Cohaesibacter sp. ES.047: one gene and its partner. The main gene of each other region encodes a partner of the protein of the gene in region 2 in a complex. Links are inferred from orthologs where the notes say so. Each region holds a gene or a part of one and is shown on either strand. Other genes may lie near its edges. The genes, in order: ccmE and ccmB.

Region 1 (7,265 bases), 2.5 Mb from region 2 along the record:
ACGGCTTAGAAAAAGACCCAGCACCGCTGTAAAAGGCATTCGTTCATTGCCGATCATGGTGGTTTCATGAATGGTTGGTGAGCCAAGGATCGATTTGAGCGCTCGCATCATGCGTCCCTCGCCGCCTTCCATATAGGTGGCAATCGCGTCGCGACCGAAGTGGGTGCTGTGCTCTTCGAAATCAAAGAACAGGGTCGAGGGCAGAGTGACCTCATCTCCCTCAAGTTCAACCAGCCGCGCCTTTCCGTTATCGATCAGTCCGAGGGTTGAGTTGGAGGTTCCGAAGTCAAGGCCACAAAATGGTTTCGTGCTCATAGTTTCGTCCTCTCCTGCAAACAGAAAAGCACCCGTCCGGAGGGCCGGTCGGGTGCGGGAATGGCGTCCTAGCATGGGATGAGGTTTTTGAAAAGGTCAGAGCCTTCTATTCCACGAGTTTGGTTTTGACCTTGGCGCCCTTCTCCATGGTCTGGTGGACCGGGCACCTGTCAGCGATGCGCAGCAATGAATCCCGATCGTCATCTGTCAGATTGCCTTCGAGGGTAATCATGCGTTCAAATCGATCAACCTTGCCTTTGCTGTTGGCCATGTTTTCGATTTCTACCTTGGTGCAGGTGTCGCAATCATCTGCATGAACCTTATTATGGCGGACTTCAGTTGCAATGTGATCGACAGGGAGCTTTTTCATCTCGGCATACATCCGCAGCGTCATCGTGGTGCAGGCACCCAGAGCAGTTGCCAGATAGTCATAGGGTGAAGGGCCGCTATCGAGCCCCCCAACGGATGTCGGTTCGTCTGCGATCAGGCGATGATGACCAACTCGGACATGGTTCTGGAACTTACCAAGCCCCGTTTCCGCAACATATGCCCCTTCGGGAACATCCTTTTCCGGTTCACCGGCCGCCTTAACAAACCGCCCTGCCCAAGCAGCGATCACTTCCGCCACGTAGACAGCATCCTCAGCCCGGCTCAGAAGATGGTCAGCCGTGTCGAGCGACACAAAGCTTTTGGGGTGTTTCGCAGCTAGGAAGATCTCGGATGCGTTGTCAATTCCGACCGTTTCATCAATGGGAGAATGCAGCACCATCAGCGCCTTTTTCATCTTGCCAATACGGTCTGTCAGGCTGTGATTGTCGAGATCCTCTAGAAACTGTTTCTTGATCGTGAAGGGACGACCGGCAAGGCTGACCTCGGCCTTGCCCTGCTCTCGAATGTCATCAAGATGAGGAGAGAAAGAATGCTCAATGTGATTGATATCAGATGGTGCGCCGATGGTCGCGACCGCTTCCACCTCGGGAATTTCCGACGCAGCCGCCAACACCGCAGCTCCGCCAAGTGAATGCCCGACGAGAAGACTTGGGCCTGCAATCGCCTCGCGCAACATCTCCGCGGCCCGAACAAGATCTGCAATATTTGATGTAAAATTAGTATCGATAAAATCGCCGTCGGATGTACCCAACCCGGTAAAATCGAAGCGCAGAACAGCAAAGCCCCGAGCAGCAAGCCCAGTCGAAATCTGGCGAGCCGCAAAGATATCTTTCGAACAAGTGAAGCAGTGCGCGAAGATCGCAGTCGCACGAATAGGACCGGCAGGCAGCTCCAAACGTGCCTGAAGCTCGTCGCCCAAGGCTCCTTCAAAACTCATTCGTTGTGTGGAGTGCTCTTTTCTGGCCATTCTGTACCGCCCCGATGTTTCTGCGAGATGGGGCGATACTCATGTTTCGCCCTTCCACCTCAATGTAGGTTCAGGGAGAATGAATTGCCAATCAGACCGAGTTCTAGTCCGATAATATTTTCTTGAGCCGAGCTTGTTCCTCATCGCTGAGTGTGGCGTTCCCAGACGTCTCCGCGCGGGCGGCTGCGCGTTTGTTTTTGCGGTAGAGCTGCAGGACAGCAAACAGACCCAACAAAAGCACCAACGGGCCGAATCCCCATAAAATCAGGTTCTTTGCAGAGAATGTTGGTTTGAGGAGCACGAATTCTCCGTAGCGACTAACGAGAAAATTCCTGACCTCCGCATCGCTATCCCCCGCCTCCAGTCGCTCTCTGACCAGAACCCGCAAGTCATGGGCAAGCGGTGCATTGGAATCGTCAATTGACTGGTTCTGACAAACAAGACACCGCAACCCCGCCGAAATATCGCGCGCCCGGCTTTCAAGCACCGGATCATCAAGCATTTCCTCGGGCGTCACTGCATAGCTTGATGCTGTCGGAGCGATCGCCAAAATCGCCAGCAAAAGTACAGCCAGAAACCGGTGAATATTGAAGGGCTTCATATCAGATCTATCCCTCTTCGCGGTCTGTTCAAGCATTGCCGGCAGCCTCTTTCGCCCGCCCTTTTCGGGCCGGAGCGCCGATCCTCAGACGTCTGTCTGAAAGCGATATCCCACCGCCAATGAACATGACGATCGTTCCCAGCCAGATGAAGGTTACCCAAGGCTTGTAGTAGATGCGCACAGCGATGCCGCCATCCGTCTGCTGATCACCGAGTGACATATAAAGCTGTGTCACACCCCAGACCGTGTGAATAGCCGTTTCGGTGGTGGGCATGTTGCGCGACGTATAGATCCTTTTGGCCGGATGCAGTTCAGCAATTTGGCGATCGCCGGTTGTAACCACAAAGGTTCCTGACAGATCGGCAAAGTTGTAGGCTTCGTTTTGCTTGAAGCCAGTGAACTCGAACTCATAGCCAGCCAAGTTGGTCTTGTCGCCCGGTTTCATTATGAGGATGTTTTCGGTCTGATACGTGCTGGCAACTACGAGACCAAGAACTGTCATTCCCAAACCGAAATGACCAAACGCAGTTCCCCACACTGTGCGCGGCAACCCTTTCAGTCGCGATAGAGAGATCGCGAAAGGTTGCTTGAACAAGCCGATCCGCAAATGTATCTCAGCAAGAGAACCGATCATCACCCAGACCGCCAGACCGATCCCGAGAGGTGCTAGAGCCGACCCGCCATACAGCAGGGCATAGCACATCAAAATGGTCAAAAGACTGAGGCCAAAAGCGGCGTAAAGGCGCTGGACTGCGCCATAAAGATCGCCGCGTTTCCATGCCAGCAAGGGGCCAAACGGCACGGCGATGAGAAGCGGGATCATCATGGGACCAAAAGTGGCGTTAAAGAAGGGAGCCCCAACCGAGATTTTGGCCCCTGTTGTTGCCTCCAAAGCGAGAGGATACAAGGTCCCAACCAGCACGGCAGCTGTCGCGGCCGATAGGAATAGATTGTTGAATACCAGCGACCCTTCGCGAGAGATGGGAGCGAAGATACCACCTTGTTTAAGCAAGGGAGCTCTCCAGGCAAACAATGCAAGCCCCCCCCCAATAAAGCCAACCAGAAGCGCCAGAATGAACACGCCGCGCGAGGGGTCTGTTGCAAAGGCGTGCACCGACGTCAGCACTCCGGAGCGCACAAGGAACGTTCCAAGCAGTGAAAGAGAGAACGTGAGAATGGAAAGCAGAATGGTCCAGACTTTCAATGCGCCCCGCTTTTCCATCACAACGGCGGAATGCAACAGAGCAGTGCCGCAGAGCCAAGGCATAAAGGATGCGTTTTCAACCGGATCCCAGAACCAATAGCCGCCCCAACCAAGCTCGTAATAAGCCCAGTACGAGCCCATCGAAATGCCCAAGGTCAAAAGCGCCCACGCGACCAGAACCCATGGCCGGACAAAGCGTGCCCATGCCGCATCGATCCGCCCCTCAAGCAAAGCAGCGATAGAGAAAGCAAACGCGATTGAGAACCCTACATAGCCGAGATAGAGAAGTGGCGGGTGAATAGCGAGACCGATGTCCTGCAGAATCGGATTGAGGTCGCGTCCCTCAATCGGCAGGTTGGCCGTCGAAATCCGACGAAACGGGTTAGAGGTCAACAGCACGAACGACAGGAACGCTGCAGTGATCCAGCCTTGGACAGCAAGGGTATTCGCCTTGAGCTTGGGTGGCAGGTTGCGACCAAACACGCCAACCAAAGCGCCGAAAATCACCAGGATGAAGACCCAGAGCAGCATCGAGCCTTCGTGATTGCCCCAAACCGAGGTGAATTTGAACAGAAGAGGCATATCCGAATGGCTGTTTTCCCAGACATTCTGAACCGAAAAATCTGACGTTACATAGGCATGTGTAAGCGCGGCGAAAGACAAGCCGACAAAAAGAAACTGAGTAACTGCGATCGGTGTCGCTACAGCCATCAATCGACTGTCCTCAATTTGTGCGCCCCAGATCGGCACAACAGACTGAATGAGAGCCAAAACAAAGGCAAGAATGAGCATGAAGTGGCCAAGCTCAACAATCATGAGGTCTCTCCGGTTCTGTCAATTGTGTCATTCCGCATGCTGTCTTGCCGTCCCGAGTTGGTTCAATTGGATTGGATTTCTTGCTCTTCACCTTGCCAGTGCCCCTGTTCTTTAAGGGCCGCAGCAACCTCTTTTGGCATATAGGTTTCGTCGTGCTTGGCGAGCACAGTATCCGCGGCGAAGACACCTTCTGGCGTGAGACTTCCCTCGGTCACGACGCCCTGCCCTTCACGAAACAAGTCCGGCAAGATGCCGTTGTAGGCGACTTTTACATCGGATCCACCATCTGTCACGACGAATGAAATTTCGGTGCCTTGCCCTCGCATTACAGTGTCTTGTTTAACCAGACCGCCGAGGCGAATTCGTTGACCGGGCTGAACCCCTTTTTCAACAACGTCGCTGGGACTATTGAAAAAGACAATCTGATCCTGCAACGCAAAAAGAATGAGTCCGACAGCGGCGAAGAGAACAGCTCCCGCCCCACCAATCATCGTCATCCGACGTTGTTTTCTCGTCATATCTCGACCCTTTGCTGACTGCTTTCAACTGACCGACACCGATTGTCGTTCATCAGTTCTTCGCCAATGTTTTATTGTGTTACCGAAATTCCCAACGAACGGGCTGCCGCTTTTACTTTTTCAAGGCCCTCAAGATCCGACTGCAAGGCAACCAAGGCCTTGCTGACAGTCTTGGCAGCCATGTCAGGACGATTAAGAACCAGTTCTGCCCTGATCAGTCGAACCCATTCCTCCGCGGTGCCACCCTGCTCGTCCAGACGTTCCGCCAAGCGGGAAACCATGCCCTCGATCATTGCCTTACGATCACCGGCATCCATTTCTGCGGCAGCTTCCACGTCATCCTCCGTCGGACCGGGAGCTTGAGCGGCTAGTTCGTTACTCTGATCGGAGGTGGTAGAATCGTTTTGGGGTAATGCTTTGGCATTCTCAATCCGATTGCGGATCGCGGATATCTGGTTCTTCGCAAAAGACACCCACGGTGCGTCAGCTGGCGAGCCATTGATCATTTCCTGCCAGGCATTTATGGCCTCTTGATCCTTGCCTTGCTGCCCAAGTGCTATCGCGAGGAAGAAACGAGGCTTGGGATGATCGGGATCAAGCTTGTTTGCGCGCTGAAACAAATCGAGCGCTTCCTTGGATACAATCCCGGCATCTTTGACAACCAAGGCCTCACCTAGGTTGGCCAAGCCCAGCATGCTTTCTCCTTCCAACCGCAGGACATTGCGATAAGCTTTTGTCGCTTCTTCCGTCCGGCGCATGGAGAGATAGATCGGAGCCAAGCGCTGCCACCCCTGCAGATCGTCTGGATTGGCTTTCAGTCTGCGTTCTGCGGAGGCAACAAGCTCCGTCATGCTTTGCTCTTGAGGGGGTTTGCTCAAGCGCTCTGCCAGAGGCTGCCCAGAGGATCCGGGCGAACCAAGCGCTATGTAAAGGCCAAGAGAACAAAGCGGTATAACGAACAACGCAACAACCGCAGCAATCAGGCCGTTTGTCATACCAGCCGTCGGAGCAACATCTGGATTGATCGATGCCCCGTGCGTGTTTTGACGCTGCTTTTCCAGAGCATCTTCAGCACTGAGCAGACGGCGCCCAACTTCTGCCCTAGCAGCGTCTGCCTCATTCTGTTCAATGAGGCCACGCTCGACATCACCTTCAACCTCTTTGAGCTGTGAGGCATATACGGTCAGATCATACGAATCAGCGCTCGCCATTTTGCGCGCCTTGCGCGTCAATGGATAGACAACAACAGCAACTGTAATAGCGGTAATAACCCCCGCAACAATCCAAAACATAAAGGCCCTGCTCTCACTTCGGTTTGGCCAAAGCAATCCGCTTTTGCCATGGAAGTCAAATTAACTCATGTTCATCAGGCCCTAGTATGGAATGAATCAAAAAAGCTCCATTGTTACGAAGTTTTAATGTGCACGCATCTCCCCAGTCACAAAGCTGGAGAGGAAACCGTGAGCATCAACAAATCAAGAAGGAGATCTTAGGAGGGTTACGCTTCAACAGCCTTCTTTTCAGGCGTGGAAGCTGCGGCATTGAGCTGGCGCTGCAGGGCAGCGGCATATTGCTCGTCGAACAGTTCCTTGGCAAAGAGAATTGCCGCATCACCCAAGGCCTTGCAGACGTCGACATTGGGTCCAGAGGCCTGCCTGGTCCGTTCAACGATTGACGTGGAGAGAACTTCGAAGGACTGATCCAGATCCTTTCGAGCGCGCACGACAGGACCGTTCAGGGCAAGTGTTTCTTTCATGCGCTCAGTGTGATGGAAAAGCAAAATCGCTCTGGTTGCGTCTGAGACCGCAATTTGATCGAAATGCTCATCAGCACCACTCTTTGGTGCCTTTAGGGCTTTTCGCATCAATCCTGGTGCAGCTTCAATTTCCGCTTTCAAAATATCAGAAAGTCTGAATTTCATATCCGCAAGAGCTTTACCCCAAGGACATTGAGGGTGGACTTCCATCTCAGTTTCAACGGCCTTTGCCAACCCTCGCCAAGTTGACAGGTTTTTGATGAGGGTATCGAAATCGTCATGATCATTGAATGAAGTTTCGAAAGCCACTAGGCAGGCTTCCATATCCGCAAACACCTGATGGATCGCAGGAGAATACACAGTCGCCGAGATCTGAACCGCATCGTCCGAGCCAGCCAGTTTGGACGCCAATTGGACACGCAATCTGGGTGATGCCAACCTTTCGGTGATTGCGGAGAACAACCAGGCTGTTTTCATAGGAAATTGCTGAACATACTTGCAAATCGTCGCGTAGGCTTCTTCACCTTCGGGAGAACTCCAACTGAGTATCTCAGCTGGTACTTTGGACAAGAAAGGCGCCAAAGGCTTCACTTGATCGGATGAAGACAGCACTTCCAGAAGATCTTCATACACCGTCTGACCGCCAAGATGATTGCACAGCTTCTGTTCGCCCCCAAGATCCTGCAGCTTGGATTTGA
Region 2 (7,429 bases):
GGGCGTGACGGGGCTGGTCATGACCAAGCTTGATGGCACGGCGCGCGGCGGCATTCTGGTCGCCATTTCGGCCAAGCACAAGGTGCCGGTTCATTTCATTGGCGTGGGCGAGCGGGTCGAGGATCTGGAGCCGTTCCAGTCGAGAGATTTCGCGCGCGCGATTGCTGGTCTGGCGGACGCCTGATATACACCGAATTCATGCCGTTGATGGCCCGGGAGCCGGGACGTTTATTTGCACCAAGCTTGCCAAGGTGAAGAGTTTCATGAGCCCGAACGAAAAGTCCACTGATCAATCCGCCGAGCCTCAACTCGAAAAGGGGCAGGTGCTGAAACTGGCGCTGGAGCTTGGGCCTCTTGCAGTCTTCTTCTTTGCCAACGCAAAAGGGGACATGATTGCCAGATGGGTGCCCTTTCTGGAGGGCATGAAGTCGATCTTCATCGCCACGGCCCTGTTCATGGTTGCGACGCTGATCTCGCTGGTCCTGTCGCGCATCAAGTTCGGCAAGCTGCCGGTGATGCCCATGGTCTCGGGGGGTGTGGTCTGCATCTTTGGTGGTCTTACCCTCTATCTGCAGGATGACACCTTCATCAAGATGAAGCCAACGATCGTCAATCTGCTGTTTGGTTCAATCCTTCTGGGCGGGTTGTTTTTCGGCAAGAGCCTCTTGGGCTATGTGTTCGATTCGGTCTTTCAGCTCAATGCGGAAGGCTGGCGGATTCTCAGCATGCGCTGGGGGGTATTCTTCTTTGTGCTGGCGCTCATCAACGAGGTGATCTGGCGGAATTTCTCGACCGACATCTGGGTGAATTTCAAGGTCTTCGGCGTGATGCCCCTGACCATGGTGTTCGGGGCGTTCCAGATGCCGCTGCTCACCCGCTATGCACCGGATGACGAGTAGGCGGTTCGCCATCACTTGATCTTGATGCGTTTTCGCGTGCGGCCATCCCTGTTGCCTTTTGGCAGTCCCAATTCATAGATCTGGCCCAATTCATAGAGCTGGCCACGGGATTTTCGTTGACCGGCCCTTTGGGTGCAGCTTTGCTTGTCGGCCTTGATGCAGCGCTTGATCGTGGTTTTCGGCTGCTTCCCCTTGTCCATGGCAAAGGCGGGGTAGGTGATGGCAAGGAGACATCCCAGACAGATGACGATGGGCAGAATCGATCGCATGCGAAGCTCCAGTGCGCGTTTGGTGTCTTGTCATTGGACGCGGTTGGAGCGCGGTCGGTTCAAAGAAAAAGGGCCCTCTGTGGGCCCTTCTGATTTAAATCGGTGTGGGTATCGCATTCATTTCTCGGCGAGAATTTCCTCAAGCTTGGGCAAAAAGGATGCTTGCAGAGACTGAGGCGTCAGGGCACCGATGTGCTTGTAGCGAATGATGCCGTTCCGGTCGACGATGAAGGTTTCTGGTGCGCCATAAACACCCCAGTCGATGCCAACACGGCCCGAGATGTCCATCCCCACCTTGTCAAACGGATTGCCGTGGTTCTCAAGGAAACGAGCCGAGTTGGCCTGTTCGTCCTTGTAGGCAAGCCCGATCAGATCGAAGCGGTTGTCCTCGGTCATCTTGAGCAGCAGCGGATGCTCGTCTCGGCAGGTCGGACACCAGGAGGCCCAGACATTGACCACGGAAACGTTGCCCTTGAAGCTTTCGGTGTCGAAGCCGGATATGGGGCCGCCATCGGGCGTGCGGATGCCGAAGCTGGCATCCAGCGGCTCAAGGTCGAACTGCGGAGCGGGCTTGTTGATGAGAACGGACGGGACGAGGTTCGGGTTCGTGCCGCTCGCCATCTGCCACATGAACAGACCGGCCAGTGCGAGAAAAACGACCAGCGGAAGCAGAATCAGAACGTTGAAGCGGCTCTTCGTTTCCGTCTCTTCATCCCCGGCATCCTGCGAGTCGTTGGATGTGGAAGAGGGATTGGGTGTGTCACTCATGATGGATGTATCGTCCTGATATCAGTTGGCAGAGGGGTCGGTTGCGCCCTTGTCTGATGGTGTTGCCGGTTTCTCGGAGCGGCGGCGAATACCGCGCGCTTCCAGTTCGGCCAGCGCCCGGGCCTGAAGCTTGCCGTCCCAGATCACCCAGATGATGAGGATTGCGACGACGGCAGCGGTCATGCCGTAGGAAGAGAGGATGAAGCCTGTGTAGTGTTCCATGATCTTTTCCCTTCTGGTGCCTACTGGCTTCCCACAGGGCTTTGCCCTGCAGAGATCTTGCTGCCTGATGCGGATTTGCTGCCAGCACCCTTGCGGGCGGCCTGCATCTGCATGGAACGAATGCGGCGGCGCAGGATCTCGTTTTTCATCGCCTTGAGATGCAGCGTGGTGAACAGTGCGGTGAAGGCGACCGCCATGACCAGAAGCGGTATCAGGATCGAGATGTGGACCTTGGGGCCTTCCATCGTGATGATGCTGGCCGGTTGATGCAGCGTGCTCCACCAGTCCACCGAGAATTTGATGATCGGAATGATGATGGTGCCTACCAGCGTCAGGATTGCAGCGGCCTTGCCTGCGCGGATCGGATCCTCGATGGCGCGCCACAGGGCCATCAGTCCCAGATAGATGATGAGAAGAATCAGCATCGACGTCAGGCGCGCGTCCCAGACCCAATAGGTGCCCCACATCGGTTTGCCCCAGAGGCTACCGGTCACCAGCGAGATGAAGGTGAAGGCAGCGCCCAAGGGACCAGCCGATTTGGCCGAAACGTCGGCGAGAGGATGCTTCCAGACGAGGGTTCCGAGCGAGGAAATGGCCATCATCATATAAGCAAACATGGCCAGCCAGGCGGCGGGGACATGGATGAACATGATCTTGACGGTCGCGCCCTGCTGGTAGTCGTCCGGCGCTTTGAACCAGACCAGATAAAGCCCAATGGCAAAGAGCAGAACCGTCAGGCCGATCAACCAGGGCATCACCCTGTCGAGAATCGCCAGAAAGCGGGTTGGGTTTGCCAGATCCCAAAGACTGAAGGATTTTTTCTCTGTGGCACTCATGCCCTGTCCTCGACATTCAGTTGGTCAGTTGCACCCAGCGGCGCAACGCATGCTTTGTGTTTCGCCTTTTGTGACACGGTCCGGCGGTCTGGTCAGCGACAGGCTGGCTAAGTGACACATGATTATGGCGTAAGCATGCAGGTTGCCTTGACCAATATCACGAGTTTTCAGTTTGGGAGATTACGATTTCGTAAGCAACGGCTCCCGAAGTCTCGGTCTTTCCGGGCTATTCCTGTGCGCTGCGAAGGGCGGCTGCTGCGGCAACCGGTCCCAGAATGAGCGACAACAGGGAGATGGCGCAAAGAAAGTAGAACGGTGTGTCAAAGGGAGCCGGGTCCGTGATCGCGCCAACCGACGCGCTGACGCCGAAAATCAGGATCGGGATGGTCAGCGGCAGAATGAGGATGGACAGAAGCAGTCCGCCGCGACGCAGAATGACAGTAAGCGCGGCACCGATGGCACCGATCAGGGTGAGCGCCGGAGTTCCCACCAGCAAGGTGGCGGTCACGGCTGCTACGCCAATCGGCTCCAGATTGAGGAACAGCGAGAGAACCGGGGTGGCAATGACGAGCGGCAGTCCGGTGGAGACCCATTGCGCGGCACATTTGACCAGTACCATCAACTCGACGGGATGATCCCCAAGCAACAGAAGGTCGAGGGTTCCATCTTCCTGATCGGCCTGAAAAAGACGGTCGAGGCTCAGAAGCGTTGCCAACAGGGCGCCGATCCAGAGAATGGCCGGGCCAAGGCGGGCGAGCAGATTGAGGTCTGGGCCAACGGCAAAGGGGAAGACGGTGACCACGATGAGGAAGAAGAGCACGCCCATCAATGCGCCGCCACCAACGCGGACAGACAGCTTCATGTCACGAATGAACAGTGCACCCATTGCGCTCATTGGATCGTCTCCTCGTGATCTTCGCCCGTGTCTTCAGAGGCGTGGTGACCAAGATGGAGCTTGTCGGGGTTGATGAGGCCAAGCGGGGCATGGGTTGCGGCAATGATCATGCCGCCTTCCTGCAAATGCTCGGCCATCAGAATCTCGAGCCTCTTTTCAGAGGCAGTGTCGAGCGCTGAAGTGGGCTCATCGAGCAGCCAGAGGGGACGGTGGCAGACCAAAAGTCTGGCCAGCGACAGGCGACGGCGCTGACCTGCCGACAGATAGGCCGCAGGCATGTCGATGAGATCCTCCAGGTGCACTTCCTTGAGGGCCTGAAAGGGAGATCTTGCGGGATTGCCGTACCATGCGCGCCAGAAATGGAGATTTTCCTTGAGACTGAGGGCGGGTTTGATGGCGTCGGCATGGCCGAAATAATGGGCTTGCTGGCCGACGCTGAGTTCTCCGTCTCCGCCTTCAAGATGCATGCCGCCAGAATGGGCGCGGACCAGCCCGGCCAGGGTTCGCAGCAGGGATGACTTGCCGATACCGTTGGGGCCGGTGACGACGAGTGCCTTGCCCGCATCAAGCGTAAAGCTGATGTGGTCGAGCACGGGCCTGCCGCTCCTTGTGCATCCCAATCCCTCAACGATCAACTGCATGGCGATTTGCCCTTGGCTGGTTTTGGCAGCATTCGACGGCCCTGTTCCGAGATGGTTTTATCTCTATCGTCGATGGGGCGCAAAGGCAAAAGAAGTTTGCAGACTATCCTCGTTGGCGTGCTAAGCTTATCGCGATGCCTTCTCAGGCCCACGCCAGATGGACGTGGCAGATTTGCTGCACTTTCGGCCGGGCGCCGGGCTGGTCCAACCAGCCTGCTACTGTAGAATATATTGCAAGTCGTCATGATTTAATTTACGACGACAGCCAAATGGCCTGTTTCTGCTCGCAAAAAACCGGCGTGCTCGGATGTCAGGCTGAATGGATAACCAATGGTCGGGACCAACATGAGCTTATATACAGACTATCTAGACGAGATCGAAACTCGGCAAATTCAGGGGTTGCACCCCAAGCCCATTGATGATGCAGCGCTGTTGAACGAGATCATTGCTCAAATCAGGGATCAGGACAACGAGCATCGGGCCGAGTCCCTCAACTTCTTCATCTACAATACCCTGCCGGGCACGACCAGTGCGGCGGGTGCGAAGGCCGAGTTCCTCAAAGAGATCATTCTTGGCAAGGCCGATGTCAAGGAAATCACGCCAAGCTTTGCTTTTGAGCTGCTGGCTCACATGCGGGGCGGTCCTTCGATCAAGGTGTTGATCGATCTTGCCTTTGGCGATGATGCCTCGATTGCGACTGAGGCTGCCGAAGTCTTGAAAACGCAGGTCTATCTGTATGAAGCCGACATGGACCGCATCAAGGTGGCCTTTGAGGGCGGCAATCCGATTGCCAAAGATATTCTGGAAAGCTATGCCAAGGCTGAATTCTTCACCAAGCTGCCAGAGCTTGATGAGGAGATCAAAGTCGTCACCTATATCGCTGCTGAAGGGGACATCTCGACCGACCTTCTGTCGCCGGGCAATCAGGCGCATTCCCGCTCTGACCGCGAATTGCACGGCAAGTGCATGATTACGCCTGAAGCGCAGGCCGAGATTCAGGCCTTGCAGAAAAAGCATCCCGAAGCGCGTGTGATGCTGATCGCCGAGAAAGGCACCATGGGTGTCGGGTCTTCGCGCATGTCTGGTGTCAACAACGTGGCGCTCTGGACAGGCAAACAAGCTAGCCCCTACATTCCTTTCGTCAACATCGCGCCGGTCGTTGCCGGCACCAACGGCATTTCGCCCATCTTCCTGACCACGGTCGATGTGACGGGCGGTATCGGGCTTGATCTGAAGAACTGGGTCAAGAAAACTGATTCCGACGGCAAGGTCGTGCTCAATGAGAGCGGCGATCCGGTTCTGGAGCAGGTCTATTCCGTCGAAACCGGCAAGGTTCTGACCATCAACACCAAGACCAAGACGCTGTATGAAGGCGACAATGAGCTGGCTGACATTTCTGCGTCCTTCACGCCGCAGAAGGTCGAGTTCATGAAGGCTGGTGGTTCCTACCCGGTGGTCTTTGGCAAGAAACTGCAGACGTTTGCCGCTGAAACCCTTGGCGTTGAGGCAGCGCCTGTGTTCGCTCCGTCCAAAGAGGTGTCCATCGAAGGGCAGGGCCTGACGGCGGTCGAGAAGATCTTTAACAGCAATGCCGTTGGCGTGGACAAGGACACTGTGCTGCATGCCGGGTCCGATGCGCGCGTGAAGGTCAATATTGTCGGCTCTCAGGATACAACCGGTCTGATGACCGCGCAGGAACTGGAATCGATGGCCGCAACGGTGATTTCACCAACGGTTGATGGTGCCTATCAGTCCGGCTGTCACACGGCATCGGTCTGGGACTTGAAGGCGCAGGCGAACATTCCGAAGCTGATGAAATTCATGAACAGCTTTGGTCTGATCACCGCGCGTGACCCGAAGGGCTCCTATCACTCCATGACGGACGTGATCCACAAGGTGCTCAACGACATAACCGTGGATGACTGGGCGATCATCATCGGCGGCGATTCGCACACCCGCATGTCCAAGGGCGTTGCCTTTGGGGCCGATTCCGGAACCGTGGCGCTTGCGCTGGCGACCGGTGAAGCGACCATGCCGATCCCTCAGTCAGTCAAGGTGACCTTCAAGGGCTCCATGGCCGATTACATGGATTTCCGCGATGTTGTGCATGCGACGCAGGCCCAGATGCTCAAGCAGTTTGGCGAGAACGTCTTCCAGGGCCGGGTGATCGAAGTGCATATCGGCACCTTGCTTGCCGATCAGGCCTTCACCTTCACCGACTGGACCGCGGAGATGAAGGCCAAGGCCTCGATCTGCATCTCGCAGGACGAAACGCTGATCGGGTCTTTGGAGCTCGCCAAGAGCCGCATCCAGACCATGATCGACAAGGGCATGGAAAATGACGCAGGCACGCTTCAGGGTCTGATCGACAAGGCTGATGCACGGATCACCGAGATCCGGTCTGGCGAAAAGCCTGCACTGGCCCCTGATGACAATGCGAAATATTACGCCGAAGTTGTTGTTGATCTGGACCAGATCGTCGAGCCGATGATTGCCGACCCGGATGTGAACAACGCCGATGTATCCAAGCGCTATACCCACGATACCATCCGTCCTGTTTCCTTCTATGGTGGCGACAAGAAGGTGGATCTTGGCTTTGTTGGTTCCTGCATGGTGCATAAGGGTGACATGAAGATCGTCGCCCAGATGCTCAAGAATCTCGAAAAGGAAAGCGGCAAGGTTGAATTCAAGGCGCCTCTGGTGGTCGCAGCGCCGACCTACAACATCATTGATGAGTTGAAGGCAGAGGGTGATTGGGAAATCCTGCAGCACTATTCGGGCTTCGAGTTCGATGACATGATGCCAAAGAGCACCGCGCGGACGGAATATGAGAATATTCTCTATCTGGAGCGTCCGGGCTGTAACCTCTGCATGGGCAACCAGGAAAAGGCAGCAAAGG

What was found.
Region 1: the proteins of ccmB (region 2) and ccmE are in contact, whole or in part, in a solved structure (PDB 8CE8), measured with the Escherichia coli proteins. The link is inferred for Cohaesibacter sp. ES.047 from one-to-one orthologs.

Annotation. Positions count from the first base shown.
Region 1 is NZ_LT907844.1:3,362,369-3,369,633, reverse strand. The notes cover bases 3,084-5,792. They hold ccmE (cytochrome c maturation protein CcmE), read right to left. Parts: upstream 4,812-5,792; coding sequence 4,356-4,811; downstream 3,084-4,355. Other genes in these bases: ccmI (c-type cytochrome biogenesis protein CcmI), read right to left, coding at 4,883-5,792; CPH65_RS15380 (heme lyase CcmF/NrfE family subunit), read right to left, coding at 3,084-4,293. In the rest of the region: CPH65_RS15395 (Hsp70 family protein), read right to left, coding at 1-315; CPH65_RS15390 (alpha/beta fold hydrolase), read right to left, coding at 422-1,642; CPH65_RS15385 (cytochrome c-type biogenesis protein), read right to left, coding at 1,776-2,309; more of CPH65_RS15380, read right to left, coding at 2,302-3,083; more of ccmI, read right to left, coding at 5,793-6,103; CPH65_RS15365 (hypothetical protein), read right to left, coding at 6,310-7,265. UniProt on the Escherichia coli protein: Heme chaperone required for the biogenesis of c-type cytochromes. Transiently binds heme delivered by CcmC and transfers the heme to apo-cytochromes in a process facilitated by CcmF and CcmH.
Region 2 is NZ_LT907844.1:863,010-870,438, forward strand. The notes cover bases 2,051-4,923. They hold ccmB (heme exporter protein CcmB), read right to left. Parts: upstream 3,881-4,923; coding sequence 3,221-3,880; downstream 2,051-3,220. Other genes in these bases: ccmD (heme exporter protein CcmD), read right to left, coding at 2,051-2,158; CPH65_RS03905 (heme ABC transporter permease), read right to left, coding at 2,179-2,994; ccmA (heme ABC exporter ATP-binding protein CcmA), read right to left, coding at 3,886-4,530; CPH65_RS03920 (bifunctional aconitate hydratase 2/2-methylisocitrate dehydratase), read left to right, coding at 4,876-4,923. Outside these bases: signal recognition particle-docking protein FtsY, read left to right, coding at 1-184; CPH65_RS03885 (septation protein A), read left to right, coding at 264-899; CPH65_RS03890 (hypothetical protein), read right to left, coding at 911-1,168; CPH65_RS03895 (DsbE family thiol:disulfide interchange protein), read right to left, coding at 1,286-1,936; more of ccmD, read right to left, coding at 1,958-2,050; more of CPH65_RS03920, read left to right, coding at 4,924-7,429. UniProt on the Escherichia coli protein: Required for the export of heme to the periplasm for the biogenesis of c-type cytochromes.